DNA from 3 places in the Paenibacillus sp. FSL P2-0322 genome. Region 1 is predicted to be linked to each of the others. Evidence: riboswitches for the same ligand, from Rfam matches in the RefSeq annotation. Region 1 holds a riboswitch; each other region holds the start of a gene.
What was found. Region 1 has a riboswitch for thiamine pyrophosphate ahead of thiC (phosphomethylpyrimidine synthase ThiC). Riboswitches for the same ligand answer to the same signal wherever they lie in the genome.

Region 1 (3,280 bases):
CAATATCCGTCGTGAGCGGTCCCAAGGTATAGAAAGGAGCTTCCTTACAAATCTCCATTTGTAAATCCACATTCTCTTTGATTTTATGCATAGGGACATGTCCTGGCCCTTCAATCATGACCTGAACATCATGCTTCCAGGCGATTTGCGTTAGCTCGCCCAACGTTTCCAGCTCTGCAAACTGTGCTTCATCATTCGCATCATAGATGCTACCCGGACGTAGACCATCCCCGAGAGAAAAGGCCACATCATAGGCTTTCATAATTTCGCAGATTTCTTCAAAATGTGTATACAAAAAATTCTCCTGATGGTGCGCAAGGCACCAGGCTGCCATGATCGACCCGCCACGGGATACAATTCCCGTCATTCTATTCGCCGTCATCGGTATATACCTCAGCAATACACCCGCATGAATTGTAAAATAGTCCACTCCCTGCTCCGCTTGCTCAATCAGCGTATCGCGATACAGCTCCCACGTCAGCGCTTCTGCTTCGCCGTTCACCTTTTCAAGTGCCTGATACAGCGGTACAGTCCCAATCGGTACAGGAGAATTCCGAATGATCCATTCACGTGTTGTATGGATATTACGGCCTGTGGACAGGTCCATAACCGTATCCGAGCCCCAACGCACAGCCCAGGTCATTTTTTCCACTTCCTCCTCGATGGAGGAGGTAACCGCAGAATTACCAATGTTCGCATTGATCTTCACGTGAAAATGACGCCCAATGACCATTGGCTCACTTTCAGGGTGATTGATATTCGAAGGCAAAATGGCTCGTCCAGCCGCCAACTCCTGCCGTACAAACTCAGGCTCCACCCCTTCGCGGATCGCCGCAAATTCCATTTCGGGCGTAATGATCCCTTGCCGCGCATAATGCATTTGTGTCACTGTACGACCTTGCAAAGCACGAAGCGGACGGTTGGTCACGCCGGGAAATTCCACTGTCTCCCGTTTGGAGCCAGGTTTCAGTCCATTATCCTCCGGCTGGACGGCGCGTCCCTCGTAAGCCTCCACATCGCCCCGTTCCAGGGCCCAAGCTCGCCGCAATGGAGGCAGGCCCTGACGGATATCGACCTGATAGGCTTCGTCGGTCATGGGACCGCTCGTATCGTACACACGCAATGGCTCATGATGCTCCGTGCCCTGCGGCGTATGTGTAGGATGAAGAGCAATTTCGCGCTCTGGCACGGCAATGTCCGGCCGTGAGCCTTGAATATATACCTTACGGCTCCCTGGAAAGGGCCTTACCCCACTGGCTTGCTCCCCGTTTGTCTTCTCTACCTCAACTTCTTTTGTTCCTACCAATCTTACTTCTGTTGATTTCAATTCTGTTCCTTTTGTTCCTTCTACTTCTGTCGGCTTCATTGTCCATTCCTCCCGTTTCGATGAAATGACACACCGATCCGGAACCATTCCCAGGGTGGCGCTGATCTATGCAAAAAAGCCGGTTCCCCAGGGAACCGGCTAATCTAACGAGGCAGCTATCCAGACAGTACGCATGTGGAATAATCCTATTCCAATGCGTCACCGTAGACAGCAGCCGCGTATACATTTCAATGGCCGATTACTTCCCTACGCTGGTATGATCCAGATCAGGTGCAAAGGGTCCGGAATCTTGCACGATTCCATCTCAGCCCGGCATTACAGGCTCCCCCAGTAACTGTGATACTTCTATTCACATGAGGCGGCTATAACAGATATCCCGCCATCCTTACCAGACTACTTTAAATTTATGGCTTTGGCAACCCTTCTAGGTTCCCTTTACCAAGGAGACGCTCCCCATCAAATCACTTTGCTTGCTTCAACTGTGCTCATTCTTGTTACGGAAGCATAAGTCCCATTTCCTTCGCCGCTTCAATCAAAATCGGAGCAAAGTCATGTAGCGTCTCGGGTGCAAGCCGACTGACCGGACCGGATACAGATAAAGCCGCAGTGACCTGTCCCTTCCGGTTTACAATTGGGGCAGCCACAGCAGCAGCCCCTGGCTCCCGTTCTTCATAGCTGGTCGCATAGCCCTTCTCGCGAATGTCCTGCAGCTGGGCTTTATAGACCTCCGGGTCTACCGAGGGCGGCCATTCATCCCCGCTTAGCAGGGCTTCCAGCTCTTGCGGCGGCATAAAGGCTGCCAGCACTTTGCTGGAGGCCCCTACAGCCAGCGGCATACGCGCACCTACAGGCGCAACCCTGCGGATCGCCTGATTGCTCTGCACGGCTTGTATGCGAATACGCATGCTGCCGTCCCGTAAGTACAAGCTGACCGTCTCGCCCAGACGATCACGTAGTCCTTCCATTGCAGGCTGTAACAACACCGCCGGCTCGTCGCTTTGGGACAAATGCGTGGATAGCTCCCAAATGCGGAAGCCAAGTCGATATTTTTCCGTTTCGGCATTCCGAACGACAAAGCCCCGATCCTCCAACGTAGTCAGCAGCCGATGAACCGTGCTTTTATGTAGACCAATTTTGGAGGCAATCTCCGTCAGGCCAAGATCCGAATCTGCGGTAAAACACAGCAGTATATCAAGTGCACGCTCTACAGCGCGAACGGTTAATTTACGGTCTTCCATCGTGAACCGCTCCTCTTGTATCCATATTCGTTTCACACTATGAAACATGGTTACATAAATTATATAGAATAGTCGCGGCTACTGTAAACCGATGTTTTTGTGACAACCATATTACAGAACGAGAACAAACATCGACAATACTTTGCATCATTTTTACTTTTCCGGTTCAGGCGTTGACTTTGGATAATCCCCATCATACGATAATAGGTATCTATACGGATCTACACTACTATTTTCAAGTGGAATTATACCTAAATTCTATGAAACGAAGATCAATTTTATATAAGGAGGCTCTTACATGATTTCGACATCCCAGCGCAACGCTCAGCTACAGACCGCTGTTCAGGAGCCGTCCACCCCACTCTTTAATCCCCGTCTGCTGCGGTTCAAGCACGTTGTGATTGCTCTGCTGCTGTCGGTCGTCTTTTTTCTGTTGTTTTGTTTTATTGCCTTGCATGCTTACATCGCATGGGTACTTACGAATCCCACCGTTGCACCACTGTACTCTAATCCGATGCAGGCTAAAAGCATGCCTTATGAGGAAGTCAGCTTCCCTGCCAAGGATGGTAGCCGCATGGTACAAGGCTGGTATATCCCGGCGGACCAATCGCGGAAAACGATTATTTTCAGTCATGGCTATGGGGCTAACCGCGAAGAAAGCTGGATTCCCATGTATGATTTGGCGCATTATGCCCACAGTTTGAACTTTAATGTG
Region 2 (3,280 bases), 2.4 Mb from region 1:
ACAGATGGGTGAAATTCAGGAGCAACTGGATATGGGGGATTTTTACCTCATTGATGTGAAGGTTGAAGAAATGGCGAATGGACTAGGTCTGTCGGCCATAGGACTGGATCGGGATGTATCTGCACTTAGCGGTGGGCAACGGACAAAGGTGCTTCTTGCTAAGTTGCTGTTGGAAAAGCCAAATGTTCTGCTGCTGGATGAGCCTACCAACTATTTGGATGTAGAGCATATTGAATGGCTTACGCGCTATTTGAAGGATTATCCCTATGCTTTTATTCTTATTTCACATGATACTGAGTTTATGAACCAGGTCGTTAATGTTATTTACCATCTTGAATTTGCCAAGATGACCCGTTATTCAGCTAACTATGAAAAGTTTCTTGAAATGGCGGATCTGAACAAAGCTCAGCATATTGATGCTTATGAGAAGCAACAGGACTTTATTAAGAAACAGGAAGATTTTATTCAGCGTAATAAAGCGCGTGCCTCTACATCTGGCCGAGCAAAGAGCCGTGAAAAGCAACTTGATCGGATCGAACGTATAGATAAGCCTGAAGAAGCTGCGAAGCCAACCTTTCAATTCAAAGAAGCACGTGCAAGCGGAAAGACGGTATTTGAGGGTATTGATTTTGAGATTGGTTATACGCATGCCCTTTTGCCTAAAATGTCCATGACGATTGAACGTGGCGAAAAGATTGCTATTGTTGGCTACAACGGTGTCGGTAAATCGACATTGCTCAAAACCATATTGGGAAAAATACCGCCAATCAGTGGAAAAACCTATCAAGGTGATTTTTTGCAGCCCGCTTATTTTGAGCAGGAAGTAAAGGCGGAGAAAATTACACCGATTGACGATGTGTGGAATGAATTCCCACATTTGAACCAGCATGAAGTACGAGCGCATTTGGCGCGTTGCGGTTTAAAGAATGAGCATATCACGCGTCCGCTATCTGCGCTCAGTGGTGGAGAACAGGCTAAAGTCCGTCTTTGCAAACTGTTAATGCGTGAAAGCAACTGGGTACTGTTCGATGAGCCTACCAACCACTTGGATGTTAAAGCTAAGGATGAGCTGAAACGTGCCTTGAAGGAATACAAAGGGACCGTATTGCTTGTATCTCACGAACCGGACTTTTACGAGGATTGGGTAACCAAAACGTGGAATGTGGAAGAGTGGTCAAGTAAAGTTAACTAACATCAACTAAATCCAATTCTGCATATTTCACACGAAGTGGGGTTTGCAGAATTAGGAAAATATGCTAAGCTATCTTTAGCTTATACAATAAAATAGTCACACTAGGGGAGCCGCCCATGCGGCTGAGACGGAATAAATGGATTTCGGACCCTTTGCACCTGATCTGGGTTATGCCAGCGTAGGGAAGTGAGCGCCGTACAAACAAGGCAACACCATCTTATTTTTGTTTGTGCGTGGGACGATACACGTATACGGATATCATTGTCCGTTCGATTATTGGACGTTCGTTAAACCACTTCCTTGGGGAAGTGGTTTTTTTGCGTTTCGTTCACTTTAAGTTGTTCGAGCTTCCGTAGACGATTCACATACAATCCCCTTTCATTACTGCTGGTAGACGTGGCTGACTAAGCTTAGATCCATTAGTCCAATGTGAGGTGAAGACAAAATCGAATTACACGCAATTTCGATGGAAAAGGGCACTTTTGCACAAGCAGCCCAAGTGGCTGCTGTGATTTGTCCGTATGTTCATTATGTACACGCGCGTTTAAAACAGAATGGTGCCTCTGCATTGCTTTCTTTGACTCGCAGCATGGTGGAGCAGGGAGTTTCTTTGCAACAAATTGTAGTAAATGATCGTGTGGATGTAGCTTTACTTACTTTGGTTGGAGCCGTCCAGCTACCAGCTAATGGATTACCTGTAGCGGATGTGAAAAGCCTGCTTCCAAAGGGTACACGCTGTGGAGTATCTGTGCATTCCTTGGAGGAGGCGCAGACTGCCGAGCGGGCAGGAGCGGACTATGTACTTTATGGTCACGTATATGAGACCCATTGTAAGCCCGGTATTGTACCGCGGGGTTTAGCTCAGCTTGAACATATTTGCAGGCTGTCGAACATTCCGGTGATCGCGCTGGGCGGCATACAACCGCACCATATCCCGGAGCTTTATAGGGCCGGAGCAAGCGGAATTGCGGTGATGTCTGGTATATGGAAGGCTGAGTCGCCCGTTGCAGCTGCGATGGAATATAGGCGAATGGCAGATCTTGTAGTTCACAGCCTGTAGCGAGAAAACGAGAGTAGAGGCAAGCTGAAAGCAGAATGGTTTATGGAGAGGAGACACGAAACAAATGCCAAAGATACACACAGAGGCAAGAGCGATAGGACACGCTGAATGCTTGGTCATAGGTGGAGGTGTCATCGGCAGTTCCATTGCTTATCATGTGGCCAAGGAGGGAAGAAGTACGATCTTGCTGGAACGATTGATCCCGGGTGAGGGAGCCTCAGGAGCAGCGGTTGGAATGCTGGCAGCGGAAAGTGAAGAGTTCACCGACTCTGAGCTGGCACGATTTGCTCGCATAAGTCGAGACGCATTCCCTGAGCTTGTCTGTGATCTGGAGCGTTTGTCGGGTATTTCGGTGGAATTCCGTACAGAAGGATTTGTGACCCCTTTCCGTACGGAAACTGAAGGCCAAAAACGCTGGAAAGCTGCTAAAACGCGAGAGGATGATTGTCCTATCTGGTGGGATGCGAGGGAATTGGCCCGACGAATTCCAGGTTTGGATGAACAAGCGATCGGGGCAATATATCGTTCAAAGGAGACACAAGTGGCTCCTGTCCAGCTTTGCCGTGCTTATGCAGGTGCTGCTGCGGTGCTGGGGGCAACGGTATGGTCTGGTACACAGGCAGAGCAACTGGTCATACAGAATGGTCGAGTTTGCGGTGTTCGAACACATAGTGGCTTTTTTTCCTGCGATCAGGTCATTATTGCTGGAGGCTTGGATAGCATGAAATTGCTAGCGCAGGTTGGATTTGAATATCCACTTTATCCGGTCAAGGGCGAAGCGGTAGCGGTCTCCTTGAAGGATCACCCGTTAGAATACACCATTTATGCTGATGATATTTACCTCGTGCCTAAACAGAATAACGAGCTTTGGATTGGGGCAACGAGCCTTCCGCATCAATATGACGAAGAGGTGACCGTAGGAGGCTTGGAGGGGTTGCTGGCACGTGCCTCTGCTTGGCTGCCGCGCGTCCGTGAAGCTTCTTTTATACGCACTTGGGCGGGCTTACGTCCGCAGGCCGCATCAGGTC
Region 3 (3,280 bases), 360 kb from region 1:
AGCGATTTCTCCAGAAAATCGAGACCGTAGTTGAATTCGTGGTTACCCACTGTCGCCGCATCATAGCCCATCAAGTTCATCATCTTGTAGACTGGATGGACACCGCCTTCTTTTTCATAGGTTTTGTTTCTGGCCATATAATCGCCTAATGGATTGCCCTGTAACAAATCACCGTTATCGAACAGCATGCTGTTTCTTGTTTCACTACGCGCCTGTTGGATTAAACCAGCTGTGCTAATCAAGCCATATTCGTTGGTTTCTTTGTCTGAATAGTAATCATAGTTCATCAGCGACGCATGAATATCCGTTGTTTCCATGATCCGCAAATTCACCGTAGCGCTATCGCGAGAATCGCTAGCTGCCCAGGATGGAGCGGCCGAAAACACCAGCATGCTACAAGCCACAACTGCTGCTGTAAACCCTTTAAACCAATTTTTACGAAATAACAAAATATACCCCTCCTCATTAAGGTGTATGCCTCATATACATACTTTTGCACATATATGTAAGCCTTGAACCCACCATTTCTATTTTAATCCAACGCCAGATAAAAGAGTAGTCATTTACTTAAATTATTTATGAAAAAATAATTAATTTTCTCAAAAATAAAAACCAGCAAACCTCCTAAAAAACTCGGAGATTTACTGGTTTGTCCATTTATATTCTTATTATTTATTCCACACTTGGCGCTCAGTTTGCTGACCCACATACTCAATGCGTGTCGGATTCACGTCCAGAATGACATAATCGGGATCATCCGGTCCGGAAAACCATTCCTTCAAGGAATCGTTCCACACTTGTTTGCGCAGCCCCTCATCAGCTGTGATCTGGACGGTAGCCTCCACTTCTACGACTTCCTTCGTACCGCCAACTTCATAACCCAGCAGCAGATAAGCATTCGGATTGTCCTTTAGCTCATCCACTTTATGAGTTTTGCGATCTGTCGCCAGATGAATGTTCATTCCATCGTTAAAAAGGGCCATATAGCGTACTTTCGGTTTGCCACCCTCTACCGTACCTAACGAGCAAAATTTGTTGTTATCCAAAGCCTTCACAATGGCTTGTTCCAGTTGGTTGCGATCCAATGTTTCCGTTTTACCCACAGTACAACAACTCCTTTTCACGAATTAGAATTCTCTACGGCCACGCCATTGGGCACCAGCCCATCTGAACCTACTTGCGTAGCTGTTCTGAAAATAACATGACCGGATCGAATCGAATTGATTCATGCTCATTTTCAGATCAAAGCTCACAGTAAAAGTGTACCCTGTCGTTCGGCAAATGAACCGTCACCTCTCCCTTCATGCTGGACAGACCCGCATTCAAGGCATATAATCGTCGTAGTAAACCCGAATAAATGAACCCATTAAACCATACAATGCCAGGGGTGCTGGAATCGGCCGGCTGAGAGTGTGTCCCAAGACACTGACCCTTACAACCTGATCTGGGTAATGCCAGCGTAGGAATGCTTAAGCAAGATGTGCCTTTTTTACATAGGACCATCCCTTACTTTGGTATATACAAGCGCAAGCGTCCCGGAAACTCGGGGCGCTTTTTTTGTTGAAGATTAAGTTGTTGGAAAGATCGCATCCGGCAGATGTTATTTTTAGAAAATGGGGAACTTAAGCTGTCTGATTGGACGGATAACGGGTAATTAAAGGAGAGAACACAACGATGAAGCGCATGAAAATATTAAGCCTGGGACTGATCAGTCTGTGGCTCATGGCCCTGACCCTGACCGCTTGCGGTGGAAGTCCCCCCACATCCCAAGAAGCGGCTCCCGCTACCGACACTCAAACGTCTACTCCGGCAAAGGGGCTCAAAGATGTTAAAGTCGTGCTCGACTGGACACCCAATACGAATCATACGGGACTCTATGTCGCTAAGGACAAAGGATTTTACGAAAAAGCGGGTTTGAATGTCCAAATTGTTCAACCTGGTTCAGGCGGAGCTGATCAAATGGTTGCTTCTAATGCTGCACCTTTTGGTATCAGCTACCAAGAAGGCGTCACACAGGCTCGTACGCAAGGCGTGCCGCTTGTATCCATCGCTGCGGTGATTCAGCATAATACCTCAGGCTTCGCAGCCCCGGTAGATCGTGGAATTAAGAGCCCGAAAGATTTTGAAGGTAAAAAATACGGCGGTTGGGGCTCTCCCGTAGAAGAAGCGGTCATGAAATCCATCATGGATTCAGACAAAGGCGATGTGAGCAAAGTGAAGATCATCAACATGGGCAATGCAGACTATTTTACAGCCGTGAAGCGGGATATCGACTTTGCCTGGATTTTCTACGCATGGACCGGAATCGAGGCCCAGCTTCGAGGTGAGCCATTGGATATGCTGTATGTAAAAGATTATTCCAAAAGCCTCGATTACTATACACCTGTAATTGTGAGCAACGAACAGACAATAAAAAATGATCCCGAGCTGGTCAAAGCGTTCATGGACGCTACCGCACAAGGCTATGAATACACTATCGCTCATCCGGAAGAAGCCGCAGACATCTTAAGCAAAGCTGTACCGGAGCTGGATAAAAAACTGGTACTTGCCAGCCAAAAATGGCTAAGCCCGCGTTATCAGGACGATGCCGCGCAATGGGGTGTGCAAAAACCGGAGGTATGGCAAAACTATTCGGACTGGATGTACGAACGCAAGCTGCTCAGCAAGCCTTTGGAAGTCGATAAAGCCTTCACAAACGGTTTCCTGCCCAAGCGTTGATCATTTGTTAAAACGCTAAATAAGACTGAACTAGAGAAGTGAACGAAGCGCCACTACGCAGTCGGATGGTGCTTCCCATCGCTGCTGTACCCAGATTTCTTTTATAAATATCCAGAGGTTGAAATCTGGGTACAAAGGCGAATGTTAACGCTTGTACAGCACCATTCCGCCCACTTCGTTCTCGTTCCACTTGGTTTATTCTTTAGTTTCTCATATTATCTAAGCGCTAAGTAGGTGCGCTTGTGTGTTAAAAATGCCACACAAACCAGCTTTAAAAATAGGGTGTTTTTAAGGCGGTTGGCAGCGTAGTGGTTCATTTGAATCTGGAGAAGCGCAGCGATCGTAAGATCAAATGAAACGCGAAGCGGTCTCCCCGCCTTAAACCACCATATTTTTTTAATAACACTCCAAATAAAGGACAGGTGAATTTGCATGGCTAACACACTGCTCAGTATTCAAGTAATCCCTAAAACTCCTAATAACGAGGACTCTTACCCGTATGTAGATAAGGCGATTGAGGTCATTCAGCGCTCCGGTGTCAAACATCAGGTGAATCCATTGG

Region 2: it holds a riboswitch for thiamine pyrophosphate, as region 1 does, so the genes downstream of both, MKY24_RS14340 (thiamine phosphate synthase) here and thiC (phosphomethylpyrimidine synthase ThiC) in region 1, are expected to answer to the same signal.
Region 3: it holds a riboswitch for thiamine pyrophosphate, as region 1 does, so the genes downstream of both, MKY24_RS02285 (ABC transporter substrate-binding protein) here and thiC (phosphomethylpyrimidine synthase ThiC) in region 1, are expected to answer to the same signal.

Annotation. Positions count from the first base shown of each region.
Region 1 is NZ_CP150243.1:860,854-864,133, reverse strand. It holds gene thiC (phosphomethylpyrimidine synthase ThiC) at 1-1,366, opposite strand, end outside; TPP riboswitch at 1,554-1,666, opposite strand; gene MKY24_RS03915 (IclR family transcriptional regulator) at 1,822-2,565, opposite strand; gene MKY24_RS03910 (alpha/beta hydrolase) at 2,864-3,280, shown strand, end outside.
Region 2 is NZ_CP150243.1:3,309,497-3,312,776, reverse strand. It holds gene MKY24_RS14345 (ABC-F family ATP-binding cassette domain-containing protein) at 1-1,192, shown strand, start outside; TPP riboswitch at 1,286-1,394, shown strand; gene MKY24_RS14340 (thiamine phosphate synthase) at 1,659-2,252, shown strand; gene thiO (glycine oxidase ThiO) at 2,317-3,280, shown strand, end outside.
Region 3 is NZ_CP150243.1:503,148-506,427, reverse strand. It holds gene MKY24_RS02295 (bifunctional 2',3'-cyclic-nucleotide 2'-phosphodiesterase/3'-nucleotidase) at 1-449, opposite strand, end outside; gene MKY24_RS02290 (pyridoxamine 5'-phosphate oxidase family protein) at 669-1,103, opposite strand; TPP riboswitch at 1,374-1,483, shown strand; gene MKY24_RS02285 (ABC transporter substrate-binding protein) at 1,675-2,718, shown strand; gene MKY24_RS02280 (hypothetical protein) at 2,726-2,908, opposite strand; gene MKY24_RS02275 (MTH1187 family thiamine-binding protein) at 3,151-3,280, shown strand, end outside.